3 linked regions of the Puniceibacterium sp. IMCC21224 genome follow. Each later gene encodes a partner of the first gene's protein in a complex. Links are inferred from orthologs where the notes say so. Each region holds a gene or a part of one and is shown in the gene's direction. Other genes may lie near its edges.

The links.
Region 2: the proteins of IMCC21224_RS15980 (region 1) and IMCC21224_RS12745 are in contact, whole or in part, in a cryo-EM structure (PDB 8GIZ), measured with the Escherichia coli proteins. The link is inferred for Puniceibacterium sp. IMCC21224 from one-to-one orthologs.
Region 3: the proteins of IMCC21224_RS15980 (region 1) and dnaN are in contact, whole or in part, in a cryo-EM structure (PDB 8GIZ), measured with the Escherichia coli proteins. The link is inferred for Puniceibacterium sp. IMCC21224 from one-to-one orthologs.

What each region holds. Positions count from the first base shown.
Region 1 is NZ_LDPY01000001.1:3,430,291-3,437,471, forward strand. The notes cover bases 1,350-4,198. They hold IMCC21224_RS15980 (DNA polymerase III subunit gamma/tau), read left to right. Parts: upstream 1,350-1,815; coding sequence 1,816-3,582; downstream 3,583-4,198. Other genes in these bases: IMCC21224_RS15975 (cation diffusion facilitator family transporter), read right to left, coding at 1,350-1,481; IMCC21224_RS15985 (YbaB/EbfC family nucleoid-associated protein), read left to right, coding at 3,762-4,106; recR (recombination mediator RecR), read left to right, coding at 4,186-4,198. Outside these bases: IMCC21224_RS15970 (heavy metal translocating P-type ATPase), read right to left, coding at 1-278; more of IMCC21224_RS15975, read right to left, coding at 462-1,349; more of recR, read left to right, coding at 4,199-4,779; IMCC21224_RS15995 (sodium:alanine symporter family protein), read left to right, coding at 5,013-6,437; IMCC21224_RS26600 (calcium-binding protein), read left to right, coding at 6,765-7,181. UniProt on the Escherichia coli protein: Part of the beta sliding clamp loading complex, which hydrolyzes ATP to load the beta clamp onto primed DNA to form the DNA replication pre-initiation complex.
Region 2 is NZ_LDPY01000001.1:2,755,947-2,763,277, forward strand. What follows is about bases 2,880-5,878. They hold IMCC21224_RS12745 (DNA polymerase III subunit delta'), read left to right. Parts: upstream 2,880-3,810; coding sequence 3,811-4,947; downstream 4,948-5,878. Other genes in these bases: IMCC21224_RS12735 (D-alanyl-D-alanine carboxypeptidase family protein), read left to right, coding at 2,880-3,164; tmk (dTMP kinase), read left to right, coding at 3,161-3,814; IMCC21224_RS12750 (TatD family hydrolase), read left to right, coding at 5,084-5,878. Outside these bases: IMCC21224_RS28515 (Arm DNA-binding domain-containing protein), read right to left, coding at 1-251; IMCC21224_RS12730 (SPOR domain-containing protein), read left to right, coding at 891-1,847; more of IMCC21224_RS12735, read left to right, coding at 1,995-2,879; more of IMCC21224_RS12750, read left to right, coding at 5,879-5,887; IMCC21224_RS12755 (MBL fold metallo-hydrolase), read left to right, coding at 5,884-6,699; IMCC21224_RS12760 (AEC family transporter), read left to right, coding at 6,785-7,331. UniProt on the Escherichia coli protein: Part of the beta sliding clamp loading complex, which hydrolyzes ATP to load the beta clamp onto primed DNA to form the DNA replication pre-initiation complex.
Region 3 is NZ_LDPY01000001.1:655,079-662,370, forward strand. What follows is about bases 2,304-5,263. They hold dnaN (DNA polymerase III subunit beta), read left to right. Parts: upstream 2,304-3,204; coding sequence 3,205-4,323; downstream 4,324-5,263. Other genes in these bases: dnaA (chromosomal replication initiator protein DnaA), read left to right, coding at 2,304-3,050; recF (DNA replication/repair protein RecF), read left to right, coding at 4,386-5,263. Also shown: IMCC21224_RS02975 (enoyl-CoA hydratase), read left to right, coding at 1-760; rpsT (30S ribosomal protein S20), read left to right, coding at 933-1,196; more of dnaA, read left to right, coding at 1,704-2,303; more of recF, read left to right, coding at 5,264-5,492; IMCC21224_RS03000 (LysE family translocator), read left to right, coding at 5,489-6,109; gyrB (DNA topoisomerase (ATP-hydrolyzing) subunit B), read left to right, coding at 6,245-7,292. UniProt on the Escherichia coli protein: Confers DNA tethering and processivity to DNA polymerases and other proteins. Acts as a clamp, forming a ring around DNA (a reaction catalyzed by the clamp-loading complex) which diffuses in an ATP-independent manner freely and bidirectionally along dsDNA.

The sequences.
Region 1 (7,181 bases):
GCCTTTTCCACCCGCCCCACGCACGAGGCACAGGACATCTTGTTGACGTCGATAGTCGTCTCGGCCTGACGCGCAGGATAGCCAGTACGCTCAAGCGTCTCTGACAGGATGGTCGCAGTGACGGTCCCGTCATGCGTCACGCGGGCGGTTTCTGTGGCAAGGTTGACCTCGGCCTTGGTCACTCCGGGCACGGCCGTCAGGGCCTTTTCGACCCGTCCGACGCAAGAGGCGCAGGACATGCCGTCGACCCGCAGGCTCAGGGTGTTTGCGCGTGTCATGACTGTAATTCCTATCTGGTACTTCGGATACAACACACAGATAGGGATTCCAGTGACTGGAAGGTCAAGGGCCGGACAGAATTTTAGTATAAGGACGGAATTCCACCCGCTCCCTCGTCTTGGTCCGCGAACGCTGCGGTTCCACGGTTCAGCCTTGAGGTGCCGCACACCGTCGTCCCCGGCTTAGGCCGGTTTTAGGCTCGCGTGGTCATGATCGTGATCGTGCGTATGATCATGGGTGCGACCACCCCCGGGCTGTTCACCGGGATCGAGCGTACAGACCAACGCCCCCTGCCCCCAATCGATCTCGATGGTGGAATGGGCAATACCGTAGTCTGCCGCGAGCAGCGCCTTGATCGCCCCCACGACCGCGGCCGGCTCTGCGTCGGCGCGCAGTTGCACATCCATCGTCGCCGAAGGTTGCCCCGAGGTGATCGACCAAACATGGACGTGATCCACGTTCACCAGCCCCGGCACCTTTGCGATCAGATTATCCTTGAGATCCGAGACCACGACATTGCCCGGCGTCCCCTCCATCAGCACGTTGAGCGATGCCTTGAGCAGTGCCCAGGCTGACCTCAGGACAATCGCTGACAGCAGCACCGACAGGATCGGATCAATCGGGGTCCAGCCGGTAAAGTAGATCGCAACAGCAGCGACAATCGCCGCGACCGAGCCAAGCATATCCCCCATGACATGCACCATCGCGCCACGGATATTCACGTGGTCGCGGTCGCCTTTCATCAACATCCAGAACACGCCGCCATTGACCACAAGGCCCAGCACCGCAATCACCAGCATTGGACCGGCCATGACCGGCGCAGGCTCAAGCAGGCGCTGCACCGCTTCGTAGGCGATCCAGATCACCAGCAGGATCAATGTCACCGCATTGACAAACCCAGCAAGGATTTCGAACCGCATGTAACCGAATGTACGTTTGTCATCGCTTTTGCGGCGGCCAAAACGAAAGCCGGCCCAGGCCAGCGCCAGTGCCGCAGCATCGGTGAACATATGGCCCGCATCGGCAATCAGCGCCAGAGACCCCGAAAGCAGGCCACCGACCAGCTCTGCGAGCATAAACCCAAATGTGAGCACAAAACCGACCAGCACCACACGTTCGTTGGATGCGCTCACATCCGGGGCATGGCTGTGCGTTCCGTCGCCATGGTCATGATCGTGGCAGTGATCGTGGTCGTCCGACATGGGGTGTCCTTTCTGCCGCCCGTCCGGAGCGGATCGGCCTGTCTGGGTCGGCGTATCAGCAACGGGCCACGGATAGGCGGCCACGGATAACCGAATGCCCTGAAGTTAGTATAACCCGCGCGCTTTCCCAACCCGGATCGAGCCGCAGAATGTCGCAGATCACAGTCAGGCATCTACCGGAACGCCGTGGTGCTGACTATGCCCGGGACTGCACTGACACCAGTTTGTGAAACCGACCGCGACATCGGCACGGTAATGCGCCAAACCCTGTATCTGCTGTGGACCCCCGGCGTCTGACACCCTAACTTGCACCTGCAGCAACCCAAGGCGCCCCATGTCCGACTCCGTTAAATATCAGGTCCTCGCCCGCAAGTACCGCCCCGAGACGTTTACCGACCTCGTTGGTCAGGATGCCATGGTACGCACGCTAAAGAACGCCTTTCAGGCGGACCGGATCGCACAGGCGTTTATCATGACCGGCATTCGCGGCACCGGCAAAACCACCACCGCGCGGATCATCGCCAAGGGGATGAACTGTATCGGAGCGGACGGCACCAGCGGGCCGACAACCGAACCTTGCGGCACCTGCGAACATTGCAAGGCGATCATGGAAGGCCGCCATGTCGATGTGATGGAGATGGACGCCGCGTCCAACACCGGGGTCGCCAATATCCGCGAAATCATCGATTCCGTACATTACCGCACCGCCTCGGCCCGCTACAAAGTCTACATCATCGACGAAGTTCACATGTTGTCGACCGGTGCGTTCAATGCCCTGCTCAAAACACTCGAAGAGCCCCCCGCCCATGTAAAGTTCATCTTTGCCACGACCGAGATTCGCAAAGTCCCCGTCACTGTGCTGTCGCGGTGCCAGCGGTTCGATCTGCGCCGGATCGAACCCGAGGTGATGATCGCCCTGCTGCGCCGCATTGCAGCCTCGGAGCAGGCTGAAATCCATGATGACGCGCTGGCACTGATCACCCGTGCCGCCGAAGGGTCGGCGCGCGATGCGACGTCGCTGCTCGATCAGGCGATCAGTCACGGCGCGGGCGAAACCACCGCCGCGCAGGTGCGCGCCATGTTGGGGCTGGCGGATCGGGGCCGGGTTCTGGACCTGTTCGATCTGATCATGAAGGGTGACGCCGCTGGCGCACTGACCGAACTGAGCGCGCAATATGCCGAAGGTGCGGACCCGATGTCTGTCCTGCGGGATCTGGCCGAGGTGACGCACTGGATTTCGGTGGTCAAGATCACGCCCGAGGCCGCCGAGGATCCGACCATCGGGCCGGATGAACGCATTCGCGGTCAGGGAATGGCGCTGGCGCTGGGGATGCGACCGCTGACCCGGATGTGGCAAATGCTGCTCAAATCTCTGGACGAGGTGGCATCGGCCCCCAATGCGATGATGGCCGCCGAGATGGCGGTGATCCGGCTGACGCATGTCGCCGAACTGCCGTCCCCCGAGGATCTGGTGCGCAAGCTGCAGAACACGCCGCCTCTGCCTGCGGCGGCATCTTTGACCTCCTCTGCCCCTCAGCCGGGTGGCGGTGGAACTCAGGCGCGCGTGCCCGCCGTTGCGCCTGTCGCCAGAACGACCGGGTCGGGTGGTCAGGGCGGGGATCAACGGGGCAACGCGGTGCAAGCGCTGGCGGTTGATCCCGCACTGGATCGGTATCCCAGCTTTGACCATGTAGTCGAACTGATCCGCAGCAACCGCGATGGCAAACTTCTGGCCGATGTTGAAACCGACATACGGCTGGCCGCTTATCAGCCGGGGCGCATCGAATTCACCCCGACGGACCGCGCATCGGCGGATCTGGCGCAACGGCTGGGCACCGCGCTTCAGCGCTGGACCGGGAACCGCTGGGCGGTGACGCTGGTCAATGGCTGCGACGCTGCGACAATCGACGAGCGCCGCAATGCCGCCGATACGGCACTCAAGGCCGAGGCCGCCGCGCATCCGCTGGTGCAGGCCGCCCTTGCCGCCTTTCCCAAGTCGCGGATCAGCGCAGTGCGCACACCCGAAGCCCTGGCCATCGCGGTGCAGGCCGACGCCCTGCCCGAAGTCGAGGATGAATGGGACCCGTTCGAGGACGAGTGATGTTGTCCCGCCCGGCCCCGTTTTCGGACAGCCGTTGCCGCCTTGCCTCCATGGGCTGTGGCAATCGTAAATTCCCGCGTGCCTGCGCACTGATCCATCACGCCGTCCGCACCCGGCCCTTGTGACGCCCCCCTGCGGCGCGTATCTGTGACAAAACGCATCCCACTCAGGAGGTTCCGATGCTCAAAGGACTAGGCGGACTTGGTGACATGGCCAAGATGATGAAAACCGCGCAGGAAATGCAGACCAAGATGGCGCAGCTGCAAGAAGACATGCAGACCATCATGGTGACGGGCGAATCCGGTGCCGGTCTGGTCACAGCGACCTGCACCGCCAAAGGCGAGCTGAAGGGGCTGGATATCGACCCCTCGATCTTTAACAAAGACGAAAAGGAAGTGGTCGAGGATCTAATCCTCGCCGCGATCAAGGATGCGCAATCCAAGGCCGCAGACCGCGCCCAGAGCGAAATGTCCCGACTGACCGAATCGATGGGCCTGCCTGCGGACATGAAGCTGCCGTTTTGACCGCAAAACCGCAGCAGTTCCGACAAAGCGGGATTCCCGTGCCGGGCAGCCAACCCCAGCGCCCTGACAGTCGAACCTGATGTCCGACCGCACTGATATAGATGCGCTGATCGACCTGCTGGCGCGCCTGCCGGGGCTTGGCCCACGGTCGGCGCGGCGTGCGGTGCTGCATCTGATCCGCAAACGCGGCCAGTTGCTGTCGCCGTTGGCGCAACTGATGCAGACGGTTGCCACCACAGCGCGCGAATGCCTCAACTGCGGCAATATCGGCACGTCGGACATCTGTGCGATCTGCGACAATTCCAAACGCGCCAATGGTATTCTCTGCGTGGTCGAAGATGTCGCCGACCTGTGGGCGATGGAACGGTCGGGCACCTTTCGCGGGCGCTATCACGTTCTGGGTGGCACGCTGTCGGCGCTGGATGCGGTGGGGCCCGACGATCTGCGCATCCCGCGCCTTGTCACCCGGATCGCAATCGAGGAAATCTCCGAAGTTATCCTCGCTCTCAACGCGACGGTCGATGGCCAGACCACCGCGCATTATATCGCCGATCAACTCGACGGTCGCGTGACGCTTAGTTCGCTCGCTCAGGGTGTGCCGATCGGAGGCGAGCTTGACTACCTGGACGACGGCACCATCACTGCTGCGCTGAACGCCCGCAAACCACTCTGACTCAACCATACCGAGCGACCCGACTCATCCCTCAGCCCTACCAGGCTGCGCCGTGATCCATCCCGCGCCCAACTGCTAGAGGCGGAAAAATCGCCCGAATTCCGGCTGTATTCTACGCGAATCCTCCCTTTGTGACGATTTTTAATACCACTGGCCGCGACAATCACATTTTGGCTGATAGGCTGGTGTGATCGACACGGACGCACGGCATCCAATCAGGAAGGGACAGCCACATGGGATTCTTCGACTCGATCTTCAACATTATCAACGACCTGACGTGGGGGTGGGCGCTCGTGCCTTTTCTTGTCGTGCTTGGCGTGTTTTTTACCGTCGCCAGCGGCTTTGTGCAGTTCCGGTTTTTCAAACGGATGTTCAGCGTCTTGACCGGCAATGACGAAACGTCGGACCCGACCAAAATCAGCGCGCGTGAGGCGCTGTTTGTGTCGGTCGGAGGCCGTGTCGGCGGCGGCAACATCGCAGGCGTCGCCGTCGCGATCACCGCAGGTGGCCCCGGTGCCGTGTTCTGGATGTGGGCGATTGCGCTGATCGGTATGTGCTCGGCCCTGGTCGAGGCGACACTGGCCCAGCTTTACAAACGCACCTCACCCGCGGGCGATTATCGTGGCGGCCCCGCCCGCGCGATCATCCACGGGCTGGGCGAAAATTACCGCTGGCTTGCCGTGATCTATGCGGTCTGCCTGATCGCGTCCTTTGCCATCGGGTTCAACGCCTTCCAGGGCAACACGGTGGCGGGGGCCGCGCTCGATTCCCTGTCGATCCCGCGTATCTACACCGGCGCGGCGCTGGCCATCGCGACCGGTTTCATCGTCTACGGCGGCATTCACCGGATTGCCAAGGCTGCGGACATCATCATCCCGGTCATGGCCCTTGGCTATATCGGGATGGCATTGCTGATCATCCTGCTCAACATCACCGGCCTGCCCGGCGTGATCTGGGACATCGTCGCCAACGCCTTTGGCTTCCGCGAGGCGGTGGCCGGCGGCATGGGCGCTGCCATCGCCCAAGGCCTGCGCCGCGGCCTGTTCTCAAACGAGGCGGGCCTTGGATCGGCACCGAACGTCGCCGCCACAGCCTATGTCAAACACCCGGTCAGTCAGGGCATCACCCAGAGCTTTTCAGTCTTTATCGACACGATCATCATCTGCTCGTGCACCGCTTTTGTGATCCTGCTGGGGGATGTCTATGTTCCCGGCGCGGAAGGCGTGGATGGCGTGGCCCTGACCCAACAAAGCATGGTCAGCCACGTGGGGTCCTGGGCGCAATATTTCCTGACTTTGGCGATCTTCCTCTTCTCGTTCTCGTCGATCATGTACAATTACTATCTGGGCGAAAACGCGCTGAGCTTTATGACCGAAAACCCGATGGCGCTGCATATCCTGCGCATCGCAATCATCGGCATTGTGTTCCTGGGCGCTGTGGCACCGGGAGCGACGGCGGTGTTCTCGTTCTCGGATCCGATGATGGGCATTCTCGCGGTGGTCAACCTGCTGGCGCTGATGATGCTGTTCCCGACGGCGCTGCGCATCATCAACGACTTCCGTTCGCAGCTGGCCGCTGGCATCGCAAAACCGGTGTTCGATCCCAAGAAGTTTCCGGATCTAGACACCGATCATACCGCCTGGCCTGACGCGAAATAAACCACGCGCGATCGACAGAGGGTGCCTGCGGGCACCCTCACATTGCGAACGCCATTACCGCATCGCGACAGCCTGCCCCAATACTTTTATCCGGGCCGCGAACCTGTGCCTCATTCCTGACTGTGGAAGACAAATGGCTTGATTGGCTTAACGATCAAAGGCATCGTGCCCCAACGGCATCCCAGGCTGGGGAATCGCGGATTATCAGCGGTATATTGAAAAACTGTCCGTCTGGCTGAGGCCGCTATTCTGGCCTGACAACCATTTTTTTAATTCGTGAAATTTGGACCCAGCCGATAATTCATCGACAAACAAGGAATTTTGAACATGGACGATTTCTCTAGCGACGACACCACAACAGGACAACTTTCAATTGGCGGCACATCCGGGGGCGAGTTGGAAGAGATCGGTGATACCGACTGGTTTGCGATCACCCTCGAAGCGGGCATGCACTATGAGTTCAACCAGACTGGCGCATTTTCAGGCGGGGGCACACTGGACGATCCCTACCTGGAATTGTATGATAGGTCCGGTAACTTTCTAGCTGGTAACGACGACTATGATAGTCTGGATTCAAAGATTATCGGCATCCAGGCCCAGTATTCAGGAACATACTACCTGAGCGCGGGGGCCTATTCTTTCGACGATTTTGGCACATACACCGTTTCCGCCTTTGAACTTTTCGATCTCATCTCTGCAGATACGGATACTGTTGGCGAAATTGGCGTGAATGAATCGGTCGAG
Region 2 (7,331 bases), 670 kb from region 1 along the record:
GCCATGCGCCGATATTCCAGCGCCCGCTCGCGCGCCGCGTTGAGTGTAACCACATCGGCACCGCCCAAACCAAAGTCGGTGCGTAGCGGCGCGCCCTTGGCGTTTTTCTGGCCCTTGACCGTGACACGGACAATCCAGCGCCGCGCGCCGGACGGGTCCACCACCAAATACAGACCGGCCCCGTCGCCGTGACGGCCCGCGCCCAGGTTCTCCACCAATTTCTTGGTCAGCTTGCCGCCAAGTGCCGCCATCCCGCATACCACCTTCCGTACCACGCAAGGAAAGCATACTGGCAAAATTCAAACAAAGCCAACAAAACCGAACAACCAACAATTCTTGAAGGGATTCAAGGCATTTAGGTAGGTCTAAGCTGGAATGTTAAATTGGGTAAAAACCACCATTGGCGGAAGCGGTGGGATTCGAACCCACGGACGAGTCTCCCCGTCGCTGGTTTTCAAGACCAGTTCCTTAAACCACTCGGACACGCTTCCACTACGCTCGGGGGACATTGCAGGCCATCCTGACTTATGACAACGGATGTCTCCGGCGCCTCAAGTCATGGACATATCGCCACCCCGAAACAACACTCTCTCAATCGACCCTGGCGCTGCAATATGCAGAGCCGCTGCAATAGCCACCAGATTTCCGGTGCCACCGGTGACGCCCAACCGCAAAGTCCAGACGGCATATCCCCCCACGAGCGATTCTGAAAGCACCCAGCGCGGAAATTTTTCCCAGCCCGCGCTGCGGGCTTTTCATGGGCGCGTCAAGCAGCTAAGCTCTGCGCAAATTCGATGGTGCGCAGCACCGCAGGCAAGAGCATTATAGGCTGGACCAACCGGCAAAAGACACGCATCGCAATTGCGCAAGGCAGGCTGAGGGGCATTGGCATGGAAAAAGAGATCTGGGCACGACGCAGAACTGCGGCGGGACGCAGCGCTGTCCTTTTGGCGATGGCTCTCGGCCTTGCCGCGTGCGAAGACGGGCAGATGCCGGGGTTCCTGAAGGCGCAGGACGGCGGTACGGCAGGATCAACGGCATCGGGTAAATCCAGCAAGCAAATGGTCGAACGTGACATTGAGGCCCCCGATGTGTTTCAGGCCACCGAGGCCGGGCTCTGGGATGGTCGCCCATCGCTTGGCGGGGTCTGGGTGGCGCATCCGGATGTGACGGAACCCGAGCGGGTGATCGTGCGCAACGAGCAGAATGGCAAGTTTGTGATTGGTGCGCTGTTCCGTCGTGAACGCGAAACACCGGGACCAAGGTTGCAGGTGTCCTCGGACGCGGCTGCGGCGCTAGGGATGCTGGCCGGTGCGCCCACCAATATCAATGTCGTCGCCCTGCGCCGCGAGGAAGTGGCCGAAGAGGCCCCGCCGCAAACCGACATACCGCCAGTGTCTGACGGGACGGCTTCGGCTGTGGGTGGCCTCGACGCGCCTTCCGCCATCTCTGAGGGAACACTCGAACCGGTAACAGCCGCTGCGGCGGCTGCCATTGACAGGGCACCTGCAACCCCTCCTCTTGCCCCATCGGCCGCAGCAGCAGCGCCGAAACCAGCCGCCCCCGTTGCTGCCAAGCCAGTTCCAGCGCAATCAGCGACAACCAAGTCAAACCTCTCCAAACCTTTTATCCAGATCGGGATTTTCAGCGTCGAAGGAAATGCCAACAACACGGCCACCGCGATGCGTCAGGCCGGAATGGTGCCCACGGTGAAGAAGCAAAGCTCAAGCGGCACGGCGTTCTGGCGTGTGCTTGTCGGTCCGGCGCAAAACAGCGGCGAGTTGGACACGCTGCTGAAAAAGATCAAGGCGAGCGGCTTTACCGACGCGTATGCAGTCAGCAACTGACGGCAGACCCCCGCCGGTGCACCACCGCTTCACTTGCAAATCCCGCGCGCATAGGGCGAAATAACGTCCAAAGCCGCAGGGCAGAACCAACGCAGCGCCGGGCGCCCGCATTGCGACACGTCTGATCGCCACCCAAGGAGCCAGAGCATGAATGTGACTTTCCGCAGAACCACCGCCCTGCTGACAGCCCTGGTGCTGCTGGCCGGTTCTGCACAGGCATTTGACACCCGCGCCAAGGCGGCATTTGTGCTGGACCAGTCCACCGGCACGGTGCTTTTGGCCAAGAACGCCGATGAGGCGCTGCCGCCTGCGTCAATGTCCAAGCTGATGACGCTGTATATGGCGTTTGAGGCTGTGCGCGACGGGCGTCTCAAGCTGGATGAGAAACTGCCAGTGTCGAGCCATGCAATGTCTTATGGCGGCTCGACCATGTTCCTCGACACCACCGACCGGGTTGCCGTCAATGACCTGTTGCAGGGGATTGTCGTGCTGTCGGGCAACGACGCCTGCGCTGTGATCGCCGAGGCCCTCAGCCCCGATGGCACCGAAGCTGGCTTTGCCAAACTGATGACGCGCCGCGCGCAGCAACTTGGCATGACCAATTCGGTGTTTCATAATTCCAACGGCTGGCCGGCCGATGGGCATGTGATGTCGATGCGCGACCTCACGCTGCTTGCCAGTCTGCTCATCAAAGATTTTCCCGACTTCTATCCGATGTTTGCCGAACAGAAATTCGCCTTTGACGGACGGGCGCCGCAGAACGTCAACAACCGCAACCCGCTGCTGGGTCTGGGCATCGGTGCGGATGGGCTCAAGACCGGGCACACGTCTGAGGCGGGCTATGGCCTTGTTGGATCTGCCAAACAGGGTGACCGGCGGGTGATCTTTTCGCTGACCGGGTTGGACAGCACCCGCGCCCGTGCCGAGGAATCCGAGGCAATCGTCAATTGGGCCTTCCGTCAGTTTGCCGAAACCAAGATGACCGCTGCAGGGCAGGCGATCGCCGAGGCTGATGTCTGGATGGGTGCCAGCCCCACTGTGCCGCTGGTGACCCAAGAGGATGTGACCCTGCTTATGCCCGTTCTGCCCGGATCGCAGGTGGAGGCCGAAGTGGTCTATACAGGCCCTCTCAAGGCCCCCATCACAAAGGGACAAAAACTGGCCGAACTGATCATCCGCCCAGAGGGTTTGCCGGAACATAGGGTGCCGCTGGTGGCACAAAGCGCAGTCGCGCGCGGTGGCTTTCTCAACCGGATGATGACGGTGAGCAACGTATTGATTGGCCGGCTGAGCGAAAGCCCCGAGGGGACGATGTGACCACAAACGGCGCAGCGCCGCACGGGCTTTTCATCAGTTTCGAAGGCATCGACGGCTCCGGTAAATCGACACAGGCGCGGCGACTGGCCCGGACCTTGCGCGCGCAGGGCCGCGATGTGGTTCTGACCCGCGAACCCGGCGGCAGCACCGGCGCCGAAGAGATCCGCGCGCTTGTGTTACAGGGTGATCCCGATCGCTGGTCGGCGGAAACCGAACTTTTGCTGTTTACCGCCGCGCGCCGCGATCATCTTGAACGCACGATCCGCCCCGCCCTCGCGGCAGGTCAGATCGTACTGTGCGACCGCTTTGCCGACAGCACCCGGATGTATCAGGGCCTGTCGCGTGGGAACCTGCGCACTGCCGTCGATGTGCTGCACGATCTGATGATCGGGCAAGAGCCCGAGCTGACCTTGCTGATCGACATGGACCCCGGCGCAGCACTGGCCCGCGCCAAGGCCCGCGCAACAATTGAGGAACGGTTCGAAGATTTCGGCCAACCGCTGCAAGACGCGATGCGCGCAGGATTTCTGGCGCTGGCTAAGGAGTTTCCCAACCGTATCCGCGTGATTGACGGCACCCGGGGCGAAGATGACGTTGCCGCAGATATCCTTGCCGCTGTCGTACCGCGTCTGACGAACCTGCAGCCATGAAGGACGATCCCACCCTGCCCGAAGCCGACCGCGTCGAAGGTGCGCCGCACCCGCGCGAGACGCCGCATATGATCGGGCAGCAGGCGGCTGAGCGCGCCTTTCTGGAGGCCTACGGCGCGGAGCGACTGCATCACGGCTGGCTATTGACTGGCCCACAGGGGTTGGGCAAGGCAACGCTGGCCTGGCGCATCGCGCGGTTCCTGCTGGCGACGCCGCCCGCCGGGGATGACGGAATGTTTGGCGCCCCCCCCCCGCCCGCCACGCTCGACATTGCGGCAGATCATCCGGTGATGCGGCGCACGCAGGCGCTGTCCGAACCCGGTCTCTTTCTGCTGCGCCGGGTTTGGGATGCTGACAAAAAGCGGCTCAAGACCCAGCTTACCGTCGAAGAGGTGCGCAAGCTGCGTAATTTCTTTTCCCTCTCCGCAACCGATGGCGGACGCCGTGTGGTGATCGTGGATTCGGCGGACGAGATGAATCCATCCGCCGCCAACGCCATCCTCAAACTACTCGAAGAGCCGCCCGCCCGCACCACGCTGCTGCTGATCAGCCATCAGCCCTCGCGGCTATTGCCGACGATACGGTCACGCTGCCGCGAGCTGCGGCTGGCTCCGCTGATGCCAGCCGACATGGCAGCCGCACTTGCCGCCACCGGGGCCGAAGTCGCCCCGCATCAAACCGAGGCGCTGGCCGCCTTGTCGGCGGGGTCGGTCGGCGCGGCGATCCGGTTGCTCAACCTCGACGGGCTCAAACTATACGCAGAGCTTGTGGCGCTGCTGGGCACTCTGCCCGACCTCGACCGCCCGCGCGCGATTGCGCTGGCCGAAACCGCCGCCGCCCGCGGTCGCGAGGACCGGCTCGACTTGCTGTTCGTCTTGCTGGACCTCGCGCTGGCACGTCTGGCCCGCACCGGCGTCACCGGCGCAGCCCCGCTCCCCGAGGCCGCACAGGGCGAAGCCGCCATCCTGACCCGGCTGTCACGCTCTCTCGATGCCGGACGCGCCTGGGCGACTCTGGCACAGACGGCAGGCGACCGCGCCCGCCATGGCCGCGCAGTGAACATTGATCCTGCTGCCCTCGTTCTCGACTCACTTCTGCATCTGCGCGACACTGCAGCCACATTCGCGCGGTGACCGCTGGCCAGCGCCCACGCGCCACGCAAGATCGGACTGATTGCCCCACAACCCGGTCCTGCCGGGCCTCACCGCCTTGACCCTCTGGCCCACATCCTAGATACCGACGCCATCAGGCCCGGGAAAGACATACGGCATGACCGAACCACATATCACAGACAGCCACTGCCACCTCGACTTTCCGGATTTCGACGGCGAACTTGCCGCCGTTCTGGAGCGCGCCAGCGCCGCAGGGGTGCACCGAATGGTCACGATCTGCACGCGGATGCGCAGCGAACCAAAGGTGCGCGCACTGGCCGAGGCGCATGAACAGGTGTTCTACGCCGCAGGCATCCACCCGATGAGCGCCGCCGAAGAGCCGCTGGTCAGCGTCGATCAGCTCGTGGCGCTGTCGCAACACCCCAAATTTGTCGGATTGGGTGAGACCGGACTCGATTATCACTACACCGCCGACAGCGCCGAGGTGCAGAAACAAAGTCTGCGCATTCACATCGCGGCGGCGCAGGAAACCGGCCTGCCGCTGATTATCCACGCGCGCGCCGCCGATGACGACATGGCCCGCATCCTGACTGAAACCTACCGTGCGCGCCCCTACTCTTGTGTGATGCACTGCTTCTCGTCCAGCCCAGAGCTCGCCCGTGTCGCGCTCGACCTTGGCTTTTACCTGTCGATGTCCGGCATCGCCGCGTTTCCCAAAAGTCAGGCGCTGCGCGACATCTTTGCGGCCGCTCCGCTTGACCGTATCCTTGTGGAAACCGATAGCCCCTACCTCGCTCCGCCACCGCATCGCGGCAAGCGGAACGAACCGGCCTATACCGCACACACCGCCCGCGTCGCGGCCACGGTATTTGACCTCGACTACGCCGATTTCGCCGCGCAGGCCGAACAGAATTTCGAACGCCTGTTTGCCAAGGTCACCGCTTATCAGGCCGCCGCATGACGTCTGAACTGCGTTTCACCATCCTTGGGTGCGGCTCGTCCGGCGGCGTGCCGCGGCTGGGCGGACACTGGGGCGACTGCGACCCCGCAAACCCGCGCAACATCCGCCGACGTTGCTCGCTATTGGTTGAGCGTGAAACACCCGATGGCGTCACCCGCGTGCTAATCGACACCTCGCCGGACCTGCGCTCTCAGCTGCTGGATGCGGGAATCGGATTGTTGGACGGCGTCGCCTATACCCATGCCCATGCTGACCACGTCCACGGCATCGACGATTTGCGGATGATCGTGTTCAATAAACGCCAGCGTCTGGCGGTCTGGGCCGACACAGTAACACAACAAAGCCTGTATGACCGCTTTGCCTATGCCTTTATCCAACCCCAAGGCAGCCAATATCCCGCGATCCTCGATATGCATACCATCAACGGGAACTTCACCATCTCCGGTGCTGGCGGCGATATCACGCTTACCCCGTTCGAGGTCAATCACGGCGGCATCGACGCGCTGGGGTTCCGCATTGGCGGGCTGGCCTACCTGCCCGACGTCCTGCAGATCCCTGACGCAGTCTGGCCGGTGCTGGACGACCTCGATTGCTGGATCGTCGACTCGCTGCGCCGCACCCCACATCCGAGCCACTCCCATCTGGCACAAACGCTGGGCTGGATCGATCGTATGGCGCCCAAACGCGCAGTGCTGACCAACATGCATATCGACCTCGACTACGCGACGGTCGAGTCCGAGACCCCCGCCCACATCACCCCTGCATACGACGGCATGGTGATCCGTTACCCGCTGGACGACGCGCACGCCTGACTGCCAGACGCCGTTTCTTCTCTTTTTAAATACGCAAATCCTGCCGTGCCAAAAGCGCCGCGCCGCCATTCCAGAAACCGATCGCATGCAAGCCCTTCTTGACGTCATCCTCCCCGTCTTTTTAGTCATCGGCTTTGGCTATGTCGCCGCATGGCGTGCCCTCTTTTCCGAAAGCGGCGTCGACGGGCTGATGCAATTCACCCAGAATTTTGCCATCCCCTGCCTGCTGTTTCGCGCGATCTGGACCCTGGATCTTGGGCAGCATTTCAACCCGCTGCTTCTGGTCAGCTTTTATGCCGGTTCAATCACCGGCTTTACACTGGGGTTGCTGGGTGCGCGCTATCTGTTTCACCGCGACTGGGAGGATTCTGTCGCCGTCGGGTTCTGCTGCCTGTTTGCCAATTCGCTGATGCTGGGCCTTGCCATTACCGAACGCGCCTTTGGCAGTGACGCGCTGACCGCCAATTACGCCATCATCGCCCTGCATTCGCCGATCTGCTATGGCATCGGTATCACGGCGATGGAAATCGCACGCGCCCATGCCCGCAACACCAGCGCGGGCAGTCTGCCGCTCACCGTGCTCAAGGCGATGTTCCGCAACGCGCTGGTGATCGGGATTTCCATCGGCGCCG
Region 3 (7,292 bases), 2.8 Mb from region 1 along the record:
CATCGTCGAAGTAGAAGACCGCGTTGCTACCGTAAAACTCAACCGCCCTGATGCCCTGAATGCCCTGAACACCCAGATGCTGGGTGAGCTGGCTGCGGCGTTGCGGGATCTGGATGCCAACGACAAGGTTCGCTGCATCATCCTGACCGGCTCGGCCAAGGCGTTTGCCGCCGGCGCGGACATTAAGGAGATGTGCGAGAAAAGTTTTGTCGAGATGTTCCTGTCCGATTTCTTTGCCAGTGAGCACAAGGCCATTGGGCAGATCCGCAAACCGATCATCGCCGCTGTTTCTGGCTATGCGCTTGGGGGGGGGTGCGAATTGGCAATGATGTGCGATTTCATCATCGCCTCGGACACGGCCAAGTTCGGCCAGCCTGAAATCAACCTGGGCGTGGTCGCGGGGATTGGCGGCACACAGCGCCTGACCCGGCTGGTCGGCAAATCCAAAGCGATGGATATGAATCTGACAGGTCGCTTCATGGATGCCGAAGAAGCCGAGCGTTCCGGCCTGGTCAGCCGCGTCGTTCCAGCCAAGAGCCTGATGGAAGAGGCACAGGGGGCCGCCGCCAAGATTGCGGACAAATCCATGCTGACGACAATCGCGGTCAAAGAAGCGGTGAATCGGTCGTACGAAACGACTCTGAGCGAGGGTCTTTTGTTCGAGCGTCGGCTGTTTCACGCCATGTTCGCCACCGAAGATCAAAAAGAAGGCATGTCTGCCTTTCTGGAAAAACGCACGGCGCAGTTCCGCGACAAATGACGCAATCCGCAAAGCGGCGGTTTTCCTGTTTGCATTTGCGCATAACTGCCTTATAGGACGCCGCTACATGCGTGTGATGCCCGCTCTGGCAAGAATCGATCCCGAGCTGTGCTCTTGGGGCAGGTGTCCTTACACGACGACATTTTGACCTTTAGACACTGGGAATCGACACATGGCCAATACGCCGCAGTCCAAAAAACGCGCAAAGCAGGCAGATGCCCGTTTTGCTGTCAACAAAGCCCGCCGCTCGCGGATTCGCACATTCCTGCGCAAAGTCGAAGAGGCGATCGCATCGGGTGATAAGGACGCCGCGACTGCCGCATTGCGGGCGGCACAGCCCGAACTGATGCGTGGTGTGACCAAAGGCGTGTTCCATAAAAACACCGCTTCGCGCAAAATTTCCCGGCTTTCTTCGCGGGTTAAATCGCTCGGTTAAGCCGACCCCGATATTGGGTAAAATTGCAAAAGACACCACTATCAGTGGTGTCTTTTTGCATTTTATTTGCGCTTGAACGGCTTAACAGATTCTTTTCCGTGGAAAGCTGAGTCAAGCGTGAAGAAGAGTTGTCGGCCCTCTGCCAACGCTGGTACCTTCACCAAGCGAGTCACATCGCATTTCGGGGGGACATGATGGCGAACGCGCTGCCACAGCTTGGTGGTCAGCGGTCGCATATTCGAACTGGTCAATTGACCAGGGAACAAAGGCGTTGCCTTTGAACATGTCCGTATACAACTGCCGATCGCGGGCAGTTCTGATGTTTTGGGGTGGGGCCCCAAAATGCTCAGGCGCGCGGTTCGGAGAATATACCAACAGGTATTTGGCCTTTGCCGCTGCGGCAAGGGACCTGACCTGTCGTCGCGAATGCATGTGGCTGATGCGCGTTTGGGTGTGACCGCGCAATGTGTTGTTGGGGCACGATCTTGGGAATGGAACTGAGGAAATATGACACAGGAACAATGGGGCGCGTTGCAGCACAAGTTGTGTGAGACGGTAGGCGAGAACAATTACAAGACGTGGATCAAACCACTCAGCTACGATGGCGTGAACGAAGGGGTGGCCCTCTTCAAAGTGCCAACAAATTTCATGAGCACCTATGTGTCTCAGAATTACGGCGACCTGTTGCTGGCGCAACTGTCGACCGTCACGACGGAAATTCGCAGAGTCCAATTCAAGGTCGCAAATGGAGAGCGACCGCGCGTTGCGGCACCGGCCGCGCGTGTGGAACCAACTGCCCCCAGTAGCGATCTGCTGCGCGGCGCACCGCTGGACACGCGGTTCACCTTTGACACCTTCGTCGTCGGTAAACCCAACGAACTGGCCCATGCGGCTGCGCGCCGCGTCGCCGAAAACGGCCCGGTCACGTTCAACCCCCTGTTCCTGTATGGGGGCGTTGGCTTGGGTAAAACTCACCTGATGCACGCCATCTCTTGGGAACTGCGGGCCCGCAGCCCGGAACTGAACGTGCTGTATCTTTCGGCGGAACAGTTCATGTATCGATTCGTTCAGGCACTGCGTGAACGCCGGATGATGGATTTCAAAGAGATGTTCCGTTCGGTCGACGTGCTGATGGTTGATGATGTTCAGTTCATCGCCGGCAAGGACAGCACGCAGGAAGAGTTCTTTCACACCTTCAACGCGCTGGTGGATCAACAAAAGCAGATCATCATTTCTGCCGACCGCGCCCCGGACGAGATCAAGGATATGGAAAACCGTATCCGGTCGCGGCTGCAAAGCGGTCTGGTCGTTGACCTTCACCCGACAGATTATGAACTGCGCCTCGGCATCCTCCAGACCAAGCTTGAGGCCCATCGCGCGCTGTATCCCAGCCTCGGCATTGACGGCGGCGTACTGGAGTTTCTCGCGCATCGTATCTCGACCAACGTCCGGGTGCTTGAGGGTGCGCTGACCCGGCTGTTCGCGTTTGCGTCGCTGGTGGGCAAGCCGATCACGATGGAATTGACGCAGGATTGCCTTGCTGATGTCCTGCGTGCATCCGAACGCAAGGTCAGCATCGACGAGATCCAGCGCAAGGTTGCCGAGCATTACAACATCCGTCTGGCCGACATGATCGGGCCGAAACGGTTGCGCAGTTTTGCCCGTCCGCGTCAGGTTGCCATGTATTTGTGCAAACAACTCACCAGCAGATCGTTACCGGAAATCGGCCGCCGTTTTGGTGGCCGGGACCATACCACGGTGATGCACGGCGTGAAACGGATCGAAGAGCTTAAAATTCAGGACGGACAGATCGCCGAGGACCTGGAATTGCTGCGTCGCGCGCTCGAAGCCTGAGCCGCGAAAACAACAAACGTTGCGCGGGCTGCCGTTGGGTGGCCTGTCGCCCTTGACGCTTCTGCAAAACAATCGGACAAAACGCATAAATCGGTTGGAGCAGAGTGTGCGCCGGGCTACGGTGCACCCCCGACCAAGCGGAGAGGGTCAAGAAATGAAGTTCAGCATGGAACGCGGTGCGCTGCTCAAGGCAGTGTCGCAGGCACAATCAGTCGTCGAGCGCCGCAACACGATTCCGATCCTCGCCAACGTGCTGATCGAGGCCGAAGGCGACAGCGTGATGTTCCGCGCCACCGATCTGGACATCGAGGTGCTGGACAAGGCACCGGCCCAGGTCGAACGCGCCGGTGCCACGACAGTATCTGCCGTCACCCTGCACGAGATCGTGCGTAAACTGCCCGACGGCGCGCTTGTCTCGCTCAGCGAAGATGGTGCTTCTGGTCGATTGACGGTTGAGGCCGGTCGCTCGACCTTCTCGCTTGCCACGTTGCCCAAAGAAGATTTCCCGGTCATGGCGACCTCGGAATATACTGCCAATTTTTCGGCCCCGGCGCAGGTGTTGCGGCGGTTGTTCGACAAATCGAAATTTGCGATCTCAACCGAAGAGACGCGGTATTACCTCAATGGCGTCTACATGCATGTGGCAGACGGTGACGGCGGGCAGAAACTGCGCTGCGTCGCAACCGATGGCCACCGCCTTGCCCGGATCGACGCCGACCTGCCCGCCGGAGCCGTAGCCATGCCGGGCGTGATCGTCCCTCGCAAGACGGTGAACGAGATGCGCAAGCTGCTGGATCAGGACGACATGGCGATTGCCGTGTCGGTGTCGGAAACCAAGGTGCGCTTTGCCACGCCGGACATCACGCTGACTTCCAAAGTGATCGACGGCACATTTCCCGACTACACCCGAGTCATTCCGCAGGGCAACACTCGCAAGCTCGAAGTCGATGCCGCCGAGTTTGCCAAGGCTGTCGACCGTGTCGCCACCGTCAGTTCTGAACGCTCGCGCGCGGTAAAGCTGTCGCTGGATGAGGATCGGCTGGTCCTGTCGGTCAATGCGCCGGATTCTGGCGCCGCCGAGGAAGAGTTGGCTGTGGCCTATGGCGACGAAAAGCTGGAAATCGGATTTAACGCGAAATATCTGCTGGAAATCGCCAGCCAGGTGGATCGCGAGAATGCGGTATTCCTGTTCAACTCTTCGGGTGATCCGACCCTGATGCGCGAAGGCAATGATCTGTCCGCGGTCTATGTCGTGATGCCGATGCGGGTGTGACGTACCCGACCCACGTTGCGCCAACCGGTCTGATGCCCCTATCGGCACGCCGGTAGGAGGCCCTGGTGCCGCTCTATCTCGAATCCCTGACCGTTTCGCACTTCCGCTCGCATAAGCGGGCAGTGGTTTCGGTGGACGCGCGCCCCGTTGCTTTGTCCGGCCCCAATGGTGTGGGTAAGACGAACCTGATCGAAGCCGTATCGCTGTTTTCACCCGGTCGCGGGATGCGCCGTGCGTCAGCGCAGGAGATGACCCGACGCCCCGAAGCGCTGGGGTGGAAAATCACCGGCCTGTTGCACGGGCCGCAGGGTAGTCACGAGGTCAGCTTTCTCTCCGAGAATGGCGCGCCGCGTCAGGTCCGTATTGACGACAAACCGGCATCGCAGACCGCCCTTGGCCGCATCGCGCGGGTGCTGTGGCTGGTGCCGTCGATGGACCGGTTGTGGATCGAGGGTGCCGAGGGTCGGCGGCGGTTCTTGGACCGCATGACGCTTAGCTTCTTTCCAGATCACGCCGACTTGTCGCTGGACTATGAAAAGGCGATGCGCGACCGCAACCGGCTGCTCAAGGACCAGGTTCGCGATGCGGGGTGGTACGCCGCGCTTGAGGCGCAGATGGCCCGCACTGGCGCTGCGATCCACACCAACCGGCTGGCAGCGCTGGCGCAGCTAAGTATCGCGCAAGCAAGTGCCGAGACCACCTTTCCCGCCGCTGATCTGGCGCTGATTCAGACCGAAGGCACCCTGCCCGAATCCGAGGACGCCCTGCGCGCGGCATTGGCCGACAGCCGCCCGCGCGACCTGATGGCCGGGCGCAGCCTTGTCGGGCCGCACCGCGCCGATCTGCTAGGCACATACCAGGCCAAAGATGTGCCCGCCGCCGATTGTTCGACAGGAGAGCAAAAGGCGCTGCTGATCTCGCTCATCCTGGCCAATGCGCGGGCGCTGGCACAAGATTTCGGTGCGCCACCATTGCTGCTGCTGGACGAAGTCGCGGCACATCTGGACGCAGACCGGCGCGCCGCACTTTATGACGAGATTTGCGCGCTCGGGGCGCAGGCGTGGATGACTGGCACCGGGCTTGACCTTTTCGACAGCCTCGGCGAAAGGGCGCAATATATTCACGTAACGGAATCTGGCGGTCTGTCCGCCGTGGCGGGGCCGACATGACGATTAGTATTGCCGATATCGCCCTTTATGCCGGGGCGTTGCTGATCCTGTTCCTGACGCCGGGGCCGGTCTGGGTGGCGCTGATTGCGCGGGCGCTGTCGGGTGGGTTTCAGGCGGCCTGGCCGCTGGCACTGGGCGTTGTTGTCGGCGACATCCTCTGGCCGTTTCTGGCGATCCTTGGGGTTACGTGGATCGTCAGCGTCTTTGCCGGGTTCATGACCTTTCTGCGCTGGGTCGCCTGTCTGACATTCCTGATCATGGGCGGCCTGATCATTCGCAATGCCGATGCAAAAATCTCGACTGACAACCGGCTGACACGGCCGGGCATGTGGGCCGGTTTCGCGGCTGGACTTGTGGTCATCCTGGGCAACCCCAAGGCGATCCTGTTCTATATGGGCGTGCTGCCAGGGTTCTTTGATCTGACCGCCCTGCGCTGGCCCGACATGGTGGTGATTGCGGGGATTTCGGCCATCGTGCCGCTGCTGGGCAACCTTGTGCTGGCGGCGTCTATTGACCGGGCAAAGCGGTTGCTGACGTCGCCGCGCGCGTTGGGGCGGACGAACCGGATCGCTGGATCGCTGCTGATTGCGGTGGGTCTGATCATTCCGTTCATCTGATTTCTCTGACACCGGCCGACGATGTCTGAACTGCTGTAGGGCGCCTGTTGGGGTGCCACAAAATATAGTGTCAGTTGCGTGACAATCCCCCTGGAAAACCCTATAACCCGGTCACCAAGAACAAGGAAAAACCGAATGGCCGATAACGAACAGATCCCCGAAGAATATGGTGCAAGCTCCATCAAGGTTCTCAAGGGCTTAGAGGCTGTTCGCAAACGTCCTGGGATGTATATTGGCGACACTGATGACGGCTCGGGTTTGCACCATATGGTCTACGAAGTTGTGGACAACGGCATTGACGAAGCGCTGGCCGGTCACGCAGACGCGGTGAACGTCAAAATCCACGCCGACAACTCGGTCTCGGTCAGTGACAATGGTCGCGGCATCCCGGTCGATATTCACGACGGCGAAGGCGTGTCGGCGGCCGAGGTCATCATGACCCAGCTGCACGCCGGCGGCAAATTCGACCAGAATTCCTATAAGGTGTCGGGCGGTCTGCACGGCGTCGGTGTCTCGGTTGTGAACGCGCTGTCCGATTGGCTTGAGCTGCGCATCTGGCGCAATGGCAAGGAACATTACGCCCGCTTTGAGGGCGGATTCACCGTCGAATCCTTGCGCGTTGTCGGTGACGCCAATGGCCGCAAAGGCACCGAGGTGCGCTTTCTCGCCTCGACCGAGACCTTCTCGAACCTCGAATACCACTTCGAGCAGCTGGAAAAGCGTTTGCGCGAACTGGCCTTCCTCAATTCCGGCGTCCGCATCATTCTTGAGGATGAACGCCCCGCTGAACCGCTGAAATCTGAATTGTACTATGACGGCGGCGTGCGTGAGTTTGTGAAGTACCTTGATCGTTCGAAATCGTCGATCATGGCCGAACCGATCTACATGACCGGCGAAAAGGATGACATCGGCATCGAAATCGCGATGTGGTGGAATGACACCTATCACGAGAACGTCCTGCCATTTACCAACAACATCCCGCAGCGTGATGGCGGCACCCATATGGCCGGGTTCCGTGGCGCGCTGACCCGGACAATCAACAATTACGCCCAAGCCAGCGGCATCGCTAAACGTGAGAAGGTCACCTTTACCGGCGATGACGCGCGTGAAGGGCTGACTTGCGTGTTGTCGGTCAAGGTTCCCGACCCCAAATTCAGCTCGCAAACCAAGGACAAACTGGTCT